2 regions of the Paraburkholderia sp. SIMBA_053 genome follow, and region 2 is predicted to be linked to the other one. Evidence: riboswitches for the same ligand, from Rfam matches in the RefSeq annotation. Region 2 holds a riboswitch; the other holds the start of a gene.
The links. A riboswitch is a leader RNA that binds a small molecule or an ion and turns the genes downstream of it on or off. The one in region 2 is predicted to bind cobalamin.
Positions count from the first base shown of each region.

Region 1: another riboswitch for cobalamin. It lies ahead of cobG (precorrin-3B synthase); the one in region 2 lies ahead of SB753_RS26030 (CbtB domain-containing protein).

Region 1 is NZ_JAWRXU010000001.1:464,437-468,473, reverse strand. Features, by position in the region: gene cobG (precorrin-3B synthase) at 1-842, opposite strand, end outside; cobalamin riboswitch at 925-1,113, opposite strand; gene cbiE (precorrin-6y C5,15-methyltransferase (decarboxylating) subunit CbiE) at 1,197-2,456, shown strand; gene SB753_RS02150 (cobalt-precorrin-5B (C(1))-methyltransferase) at 2,462-3,550, shown strand; gene SB753_RS02145 (cobalt-precorrin-6A reductase) at 3,547-4,037, shown strand, end outside.
Region 2 is NZ_JAWRXU010000011.1:15,490-19,526, forward strand. Features, by position in the region: gene SB753_RS26015 (MaoC family dehydratase N-terminal domain-containing protein) at 1-115, opposite strand, end outside; gene SB753_RS26020 (2OG-Fe(II) oxygenase) at 361-1,188, shown strand; gene SB753_RS26025 (CbtA family protein) at 1,339-2,181, opposite strand; gene SB753_RS26030 (CbtB domain-containing protein) at 2,193-2,414, opposite strand; cobalamin riboswitch at 2,455-2,593, opposite strand; gene SB753_RS26035 (histidine phosphatase family protein) at 2,631-3,221, shown strand; gene SB753_RS26040 (ATPase domain-containing protein) at 3,417-4,037, shown strand, end outside.

The DNA of each region.
Region 1 (4,037 bases), on a different contig from region 2:
ACGAGCGCCGGAACTTGCGACGGCAGCACCGAGGCCAACGCGCCTGTCGCATCCGCATGCAATCTTTCGGACGAGTTCGCAGCGTTGCCTGATGATGGTGACTTCCCGCCGATGTGCGTGTTTGCGCTCGCGTTTGCATCCACGGTCGGGCAGCCCGCGAGCCCGAACACGAAGCGCACCGCTCCGGCCGAATCTTGTGCTGCCGCGAGCCACACGTCATGCGGGTGGTCCACTCTCGCGAGCCGCTCGCCGCCGTCGACCAATAACGCGAATTTCGGCGATAGTGCCGCGAAACGCGCTTCACTTTGCAGCAGCGTGAGAAGGGCGGTGCACAGAGGTCTGGTGTCGAACAGTGCGCATGGGTCGCGTCCGGCAGTGGGGCTGATCATGACGTTGCGCACGTCGTCAGCGGCGGCTGCATCGAGTGCGTGCGCGTTTCGATCGCGATCGCGATCGCGATCGTGACCGTGATCGTGATCGTCTTCGGCGGAATCGGTCGGCGCTCTATCGCCCATTCTTTCAGAGCCGCTTGCAGCGCCCGGTCCGAGCCCCGCATCGATCAGCGTGGCGACCAGCGCAGCTTCATGGCCGGCCCGAACACCGCGCAATTGCAGATTCGCGCGATTCGTCAGTTCGATCACACCCGCCGTATGCTGCGCGCTCGCGTTGGCGACCGCCTCGGCCTGAGCCGCGCTCAATTCGCCGCCTGGCAGCTTGATCCGACAAATGCCGCCGTCGCGCGCCGCCACGATCCGCAGCAGGCCCGGACACGCCGAGGGCCGCAGCGCAGATGCCGCGTCGGCCAAGAGAGTGGAGGGCGAAGCTGGATTCAAGACGGACACCGGGTTAGCGTCGCGCGACGGCCCGAGCAAGCGGTCAAAACGGCATTGCTGCGGCATCGGTACACCCCGCCCGATGTTGGCTGGCACGAACAGTCTGGCCGGCAGGTCTCCTGGCTGGCAGGTCGTCGTCCGCTGCGGCCTTCCCGGTTGAACCAGTGGCGCCAAGCGCAGGCGGACTCGCTGCATACAGTTGCGGGGGCAGCCACAGCGGCAATCTTCCCGCTGTGTTCCCTGTTAGGCCCCGAAGGGCACCGGCGGCTGTATTATGCCCTTTTTCGGATAGCACAACGAGGCTGGACGCTTTGACCGGCGTGGCGCAGTGCATTGTTTGAGATACAAAATGAGGAAGGGTGCATGTCGGCGTGGCTGACGGTAGTGGGCATTGGCGACGACGGCTTCGCCGGTTTGGGGCGGCCCGCACGGCGTGCGTTGCTCGAGGCGTCGGTGATTTACGGCGGCGAACGTCATCTGTCGATGTTGCCCGCGCGGCTGGCGGCGCGGCGCGCCGAGTGGCCGCGCCCATTCGATCTCGCGCCGCTTCTGGCCGAGCGCGGCGGTTCGGTGTGCGTGCTGGCGAGCGGCGATCCGATGCTGTTCGGCGTCGGCGCGACGCTGGCTCGACAGTTGCCGCCCAGTGAACTGCGCGTGTTGCCCGCGCCGTCGTCGTTATCGCTCGCGGCGGCGCGGCTCGGCTGGCCGTTGCAGGATGTGGCCATGGTGTCGGTAGTTGGGCGGCCGTTGCCCACGCTGAACGCTTATTTGCATGACCGCGCGCGCGTGTTCGTGCTCAGCGCGGACGGGCGCACACCCGCCGCGCTTGCCGACCTGCTGAGCGCGCGAGGTTTCGGCGCAACGCGGATGACCGTGTTCGAACACCTTGGCGGCGACGACGAGCGGCGCATCGACGGCCGTGCGGATCAATGGTCCCCGGGCGATGTCGCCGCGCTGAACCTGGTCGCGCTCGAATGCCGCGCCACCGAAGGCGCGCCGCGCCTGCCGCTCACCTGCGGTCTGCCCGACGACGCGTTCCGTCACGACGGCCAGCTCACCAAACGCGATGTGCGAGCGATCACGCTCGCGCGACTCGCACCGACGCCCGGCGAATTGTTGTGGGACGTGGGTGCGGGCAGCGGCTCGATCGGCATCGAGTGGATGCGCGCGCATCCGACTTGCCGGGCGATCGCCATCGAAGGGCACGCGGAGCGTCAGCGCTTCATCGAGCACAATCGCGATGCGTTGGGCGTGCCGGGTTTGCAACTCGTGGCGGCCCGCGCGCCGCAAGCGCTCGAAGGGTTGGCCGCGCCGCATGCGGTGTTTATCGGCGGCGGCGTGACGGTGCCCGGCGTGCTCGAAGGGTGCTGGGACAATTTGCGCGACGGCGGCCGGCTGGTCGCGAACGCGGTCACGCTGCAAGGCGAGGCGGCGCTCGCTGCATGGCGTGACAAACATGGCGGCACGCTCACGCGAATTGCGCTTGCGGACGCTCAGCCGCTCGGTGGCTTCGATACGTGGCGGCAAGCGCTGCCGATCACCTTGTACGATGTGGTGAAGCGTTGCGCTGCCGATGGCGTCCATAGTGTTGCCGATAACACCAACGCTGCTTCATCGGCGTGACGCTCATGCGCGACGAAACGCCTGAACAACCCGCACCGCTGCGCAGCGGCTACACGACCGGCAGTTGCGCAACCGCCACGTCGCTGGCGGCCGCGCGTCTGCTGCTCGCGGGTGTGGTCAGCGAGGTGGCCGAAATCGTGTTGCCCAAGGGCCAGCATGTGCCGATGCCGCTCGTCTTCTGCCGGTTGACCGATGACGGCGCCGAAGCGGGCACGATCAAGGATGCCGGCGACGATCCCGATGTCACGCACGGCGCCGTGGTGTTCGCGCGCGTGCGTCTGGTCCCTGAGCCAGGTGTGGTGTTCCGCGCCGGGCCGGGCGTGGGCACGGTGACGCGTGCGGGGTTGACGCTCGCCGTCGGCGAACCGGCGATCAACCCGGTGCCGCGCAAAATGATGAGCGAGCATCTTGCAGAACTCGCTGCCGAGCATGCCTATGGCGGCGGTTTCGAAGTGACGATTGGCGTTGAGGACGGCGAAGCGCTCGCGCTCAAAACGATGAACCCGCGGCTCGGGATTGTGGGCGGCCTGTCGATATTGGGCACGACCGGCATCGTGCGGCCGTTTTCGTGCTCGGCCTACATCGCGTCGATTCATCAGGGCATCGACGTTGCGCGCGCTAACGGCTACATGCATCTCGCCGCGTGTACAGGTAATGCAAGCGAAGACGCGATGCGCTCGCACTACGCATTACCCGATATCGCGCTGATCGAAATGGGCGACTTCGTCGGCGCGGTGCTCAAACATATGAAGCGCGCGCCGGTCGAGCGCCTGAGTATTTGCGGCGGCTTCGGCAAGCTGAGCAAGCTCGCGGCGGGCCATCTCGATCTGCATAGCCGCAACTCGAGCATCGATCTTGAACGGCTCGCCGCATGGGCCGCCGAACAGGGCGCCGACGACGCGTTGCAATCCGCGATCCGCGCGGCCAATACGAGTCAGCAAGCGGTCGCGCTAGCGCACGCGGAGCAGGTGCCGCTCGGCGATATTGTCTGTGCGCACGCGCTTGCCGTCGCACGCGAAATCGTGCCGCCGCAGGTGAACGTGGAGATGTTCGCGATCGACCGCGCGGGGAAGCTGATCGGAGTCGCGCGATGACAAAGGTTCTGCTGCTCGGCGGCACCGGCGACGCTTTACGCATTGCCCGCCAACTTACTTCCGTCGACGTGTACAGTCTCGCGGGACTCGGCAAGGTGCCCGACGATCTGCCATGCAGCGTGCGGGTCGGCGGCTTCGGCGGCAGCGAAGGCATGGCACGGTATATCGCAGATGAAGAGATCGGCCTCGTGATCGATGCGACGCATCCGTACGCGGCGCAGATCAGTGGGAATGCTGTGAATGCGGCCCGTCACGCGGGCGTGCCGTGTTGGGCGCTGCGTCGACCGGCGTGGCAGCCGCGCGCCGGCGACGACTGGCGCATGGTCGACGGCTGGGACGAACTCACCATGGCGCTCGCGCCGTTCAAGCGACCGCTCTTCACGCTCGGACGCGAACCGCTCTCGCATCTCGACGAGATTCCGCCACATCAATTCTGGCTCGTGCGCTGTCTCGACTCGCACGAAGACACGGAACGCGCCCGCATAAT
Region 2 (4,037 bases):
TTTGTTCGCGATCGAATGTCGCCGCGAGAGCTGCGAGCGGAAACGCGGTAATGAGATCTTTGGCGACTCGCTCGGTGCCGAGCCAATCATCGAGTTTCTGGTGGGAATCCGACATGGACAAGCCTCCGGTGGAGCGGCCAGTTGACAGCACCTACTATGAACGACGCGACGCGCTTCGCAAAGGTTATCGTTGGGCGGCGTCACTTTCTCCTGCTCGCAACTCACTGTTTTGCCGGACACATCGCCGGTTGGTCCGCGCGCCTCCAACGTTGGGGAATTACAGCGCAAGAGTCGGAGTGCGCGGCCTGAAAGACGCGCTTACACTCAATCATCGTTCGAAAATCGCTTAGGGAGACTCTGATGAATACGGTGGCGAAAGATGCCCGCGCGCAATCGCCGGAACAGGATCGAAAAACTGAATCAAAGCCGTTGCAGAGCCGCAATCATGCAAGTTCACTGACGGGGCGCATCGAGACGACTGATTGGTTTCACGTCGAAGAAGAACTGAACGGCTATGGCTGCGCGATGCTGCACGGGCTGCTTGACGCGCGCGAATGCGATGCCCTCACTGCGCTGTATCCCCGAGAGGACTTGTACCGCAGTCGCGTAGTGATGGCGCGGCATGGCTTCGGCCGTGGCGAATACAAGTATTTCTCGTATCCGTTGCCGTCGTTAATCGCACAGTTGCGCCGCGAGTTGTATCCGCATCTCGTGCCGGTGGCGAATCGTTGGAACGAGGTGATGGGCATTGGCATCCGCTATCCGGGCGCACACGCCGAGTTTATCGAACGCTGCCACGCTGCGGGCCAGACGCGCCCGACACCCCTAATGCTGCAGTACATGACCGACGACTATAACTGTCTGCATCAGGATCTTTACGGCGAGCACGTGTTTCCGCTACAGGTTGCAATTCTGCTGTCGGAACCCGGCGAGGATTTCACCGGCGGCGAATTCGTGATGACCGAGCAGCGTCCGCGAATGCAGTCACGCGCGGAAGTCGTGCCGTTGCGCAAGGGAGATGCCGTGGTGTTCGCGGTTCATCATCGGCCGGTGCAAGGCACGCGTGGCGTATATCGCGTGAATTTGCGGCACGGAGTGAGCCGTTTGAGATCGGGACAAAGGCATACGTTAGGAGTTATTTTTCATGATGCGATGGCGTCGTCGTCCGATGGCGTGGTCAACATGTAGTTGTTGAGCGTGCTCGCGACTGGCGGCGGTGACAGGGCCAAAAAATCACACCCGACAATTCCCAGCCCGTGTCATACCACCGCGCGCTCAACACCCACAGCCTTAACCGACTCACGCAGCCAGCCGCTCAGCGCAAGCCGCCAGAAGACCTCAAGCCGACCGGGTCGCTGTGCGATTCCCGACACGCATAAACGAACTCCGCTCAACGATCGCGCCGAACAGCAGCCCGATCGTCGCCCACATGATCGCCTGCATGCCGAGTGCAGCCACACGGAACTTCCACAGCAGCGCCGCTGGAAAACCGGCCGGCGTTTCGTCGATCACGGGCATCGACATCTGCACCGCGGCAATGATGGCGATGAACACAAGTCCGGCCACGATCGAGCCGTTCCATGCGCCAAGTTTCATTGCCGCGCGGCGCCGGACCTTCAGCGAAAAAACCATCGCGGTCAGCGAGATGGCGATCATCAGAAAAAACAGGCCCGTGCGCGTTCCGATTGTCTCCGGGTCGCCGACCGCTGGCGGGTTCGCCGGATACTTGATGTTAGGAACGATCACCAGTGCGACGAAAGCGCCGAGGGCAAGCCACGCCGACAACGCACGTGCGCTCATCGCCCCCACTCGCCCGTACGCATAGGCAAACACCAGAGAGAACAGTCCGCCGAATGCCGCGCCGTAGGTCACTACGCCGGTGAGCAATCCCAATCCGGCTTGCGTATCGCGACTGACCAACTCCTGCTCATGCGCGTGCTCGTGCTCGTGCTCGTGCTCGTGCTCGTGCTCGTGCTCGTGCTCGTGCTCGTGCGCGTCCGCACCCGCACCCGCACCGGCGTGCTCATGCTCATGCATTGCGCCGGCTCCGTCCCCGGCTTTCTCTTCGAAGGCAATCGCCTGATTGACCTGCGGCTCGCCCGCCACTCGCGCAAACGCGAACGTGAGCAGCCCCGCGGCGATGCCTGCAAGCATCCCGCGCAACAACAACTTACCGACCATGTTCTGCTCCGTTAGTGGCAGGGAAAGCCGAGCAGATGGCGGCCGTCGTGCACGAACTCATGCACGTACATGCCAGGCACTAAAGACGTGGCGCCCTGTTCCGCACCGACGAAATACAGCGCGAGCAGCAGCAGCAATCCTCCGAACACGGCCCAAGGCAGCAGTTCACGCAACGGAATCGGCGTGGGCTGAATGGCGGGCTGGCCGGCGGTATCGAAAACAGCTTCAGTCATGATGGACATCTCCTGGGGTAGCGCGCCCCGTAGTCGATTGCAGAGGAATGATGCGAAGCTCAGGTCTGGCTTTCGGCTTGTGATGCCGATTACAGTGGCGCGACCGCGCCGGGCTTTCACCGGCTTCCGCGCTTCGCAGTGCGGCTATTCTACGCGCTAAACTTCCGCGCCAGCTACCACGCAGCGACACGAGCGCATATTGACGGGAACTCAAAAATGAACCTGCGGCTGTTACTGGTCAGCCATGCGCCAACCGCGGCCATGCGCGCGGGCCGCTTTCCGGCCGACGATCCGCTCGACGCTCGCGGCCTCGGCGAAGCGCAAGCAGCGCGAGCGCGCCTGTCGTTTGCCGATAATGCAAGCGCATTCGTCAGCCCCGCCGCCTGCGCGCGCGAAACGGCCCTGGCGCTCGGCCTCGCTGCGAAGGTGGACACCGCGCTTTCGGATGTCGACTACGGCCAGTGGCGCGGCCAACGGCTCAACGATCTCGCCGCGCACGCGCCAGACGCACTGGCAGCCTGGACGCACGACCCCGACGCCGCTCCTCACGGCGGCGAATCATTCAGCCAGGTGGTGAAGCGGATCGGCGAATGGCTCGACGCAATAGACGTCGCGCCGGATGGCGCGTCGCACGCTGTCCACGATGTGGTCGCCGTGACGCATGCGCCGCTGGTCCGCGCGGCGATCGTCCATGTGTTGGGCACACCGCCAGCGGTGTTTTCGCGCATTGAAATCCCACCGCTCGCGGTCGTCGAACTGCAGCGCTCGCAACGACGGGACTGGACATGGCGGCCGACGTCGTCGTGACCTTGCCGGAACAACCAAGGCTTATTCGTCCGATACCGACAGCCGCGCCGCCCACACGAACTAACACGGCGCTGATCACGCTTCTCCGCCGGCGCACACGCGCCAACCACGGTCTTTTCGCAATAGGCATGCAACTTGCATTCTGGCGATACCGGCTGACGGACCAGGCCAATTATTCGATGCTATAACCACGCTATGTCAAAAGACGCTGCCACTCACAAGCCTACCCGCCTTTGCTCAGGAATCGAGGGAATCGATAACATCCTGGGAGGCGGCCTCACCCCACACCGCATGTACCTGGTGGAGGGCGCGCCGGGAACGGGTAAAACCACCCTGGCGTTGCAATTTTTACTTCAGGGCGCTGAGGAAGGGCAGGCAGGTCTGTACATTACGCTCTCCGAGACTCGTTCGGAGCTCATCTCGGTAGCTGACAGCCATGGCTGGGATTTGAGCCAGTTCCATATCCTGGAACTGGTCTCCGACGAAGGTCTGGATCCGCAATTCGAGCAGACGGTGCTGCATCCGGCTGAGGTCGAACTCGGCGAAACGGTGCGAAACGTCATCCAGCAGGTCGACGAGATCAAGCCTGTGCGGATCGTGCTCGACAGTCTGTCCGAGTTGCGCCTGCTGTCGCAGAACGCACTGCGCTACCGGCGGCAAATCCTCGCGTTGAAACGCTATTTCGCCACGCGCGCATGCACGGTCTTGCTGCTCGACGACAATACGTCCGACCCGGGCGACGTGCAATTGCACAGCATCGCTCACGGCGTGATCGCGCTCGACAACGTCGTGCACGACTACGGCGGCAATCGCCGG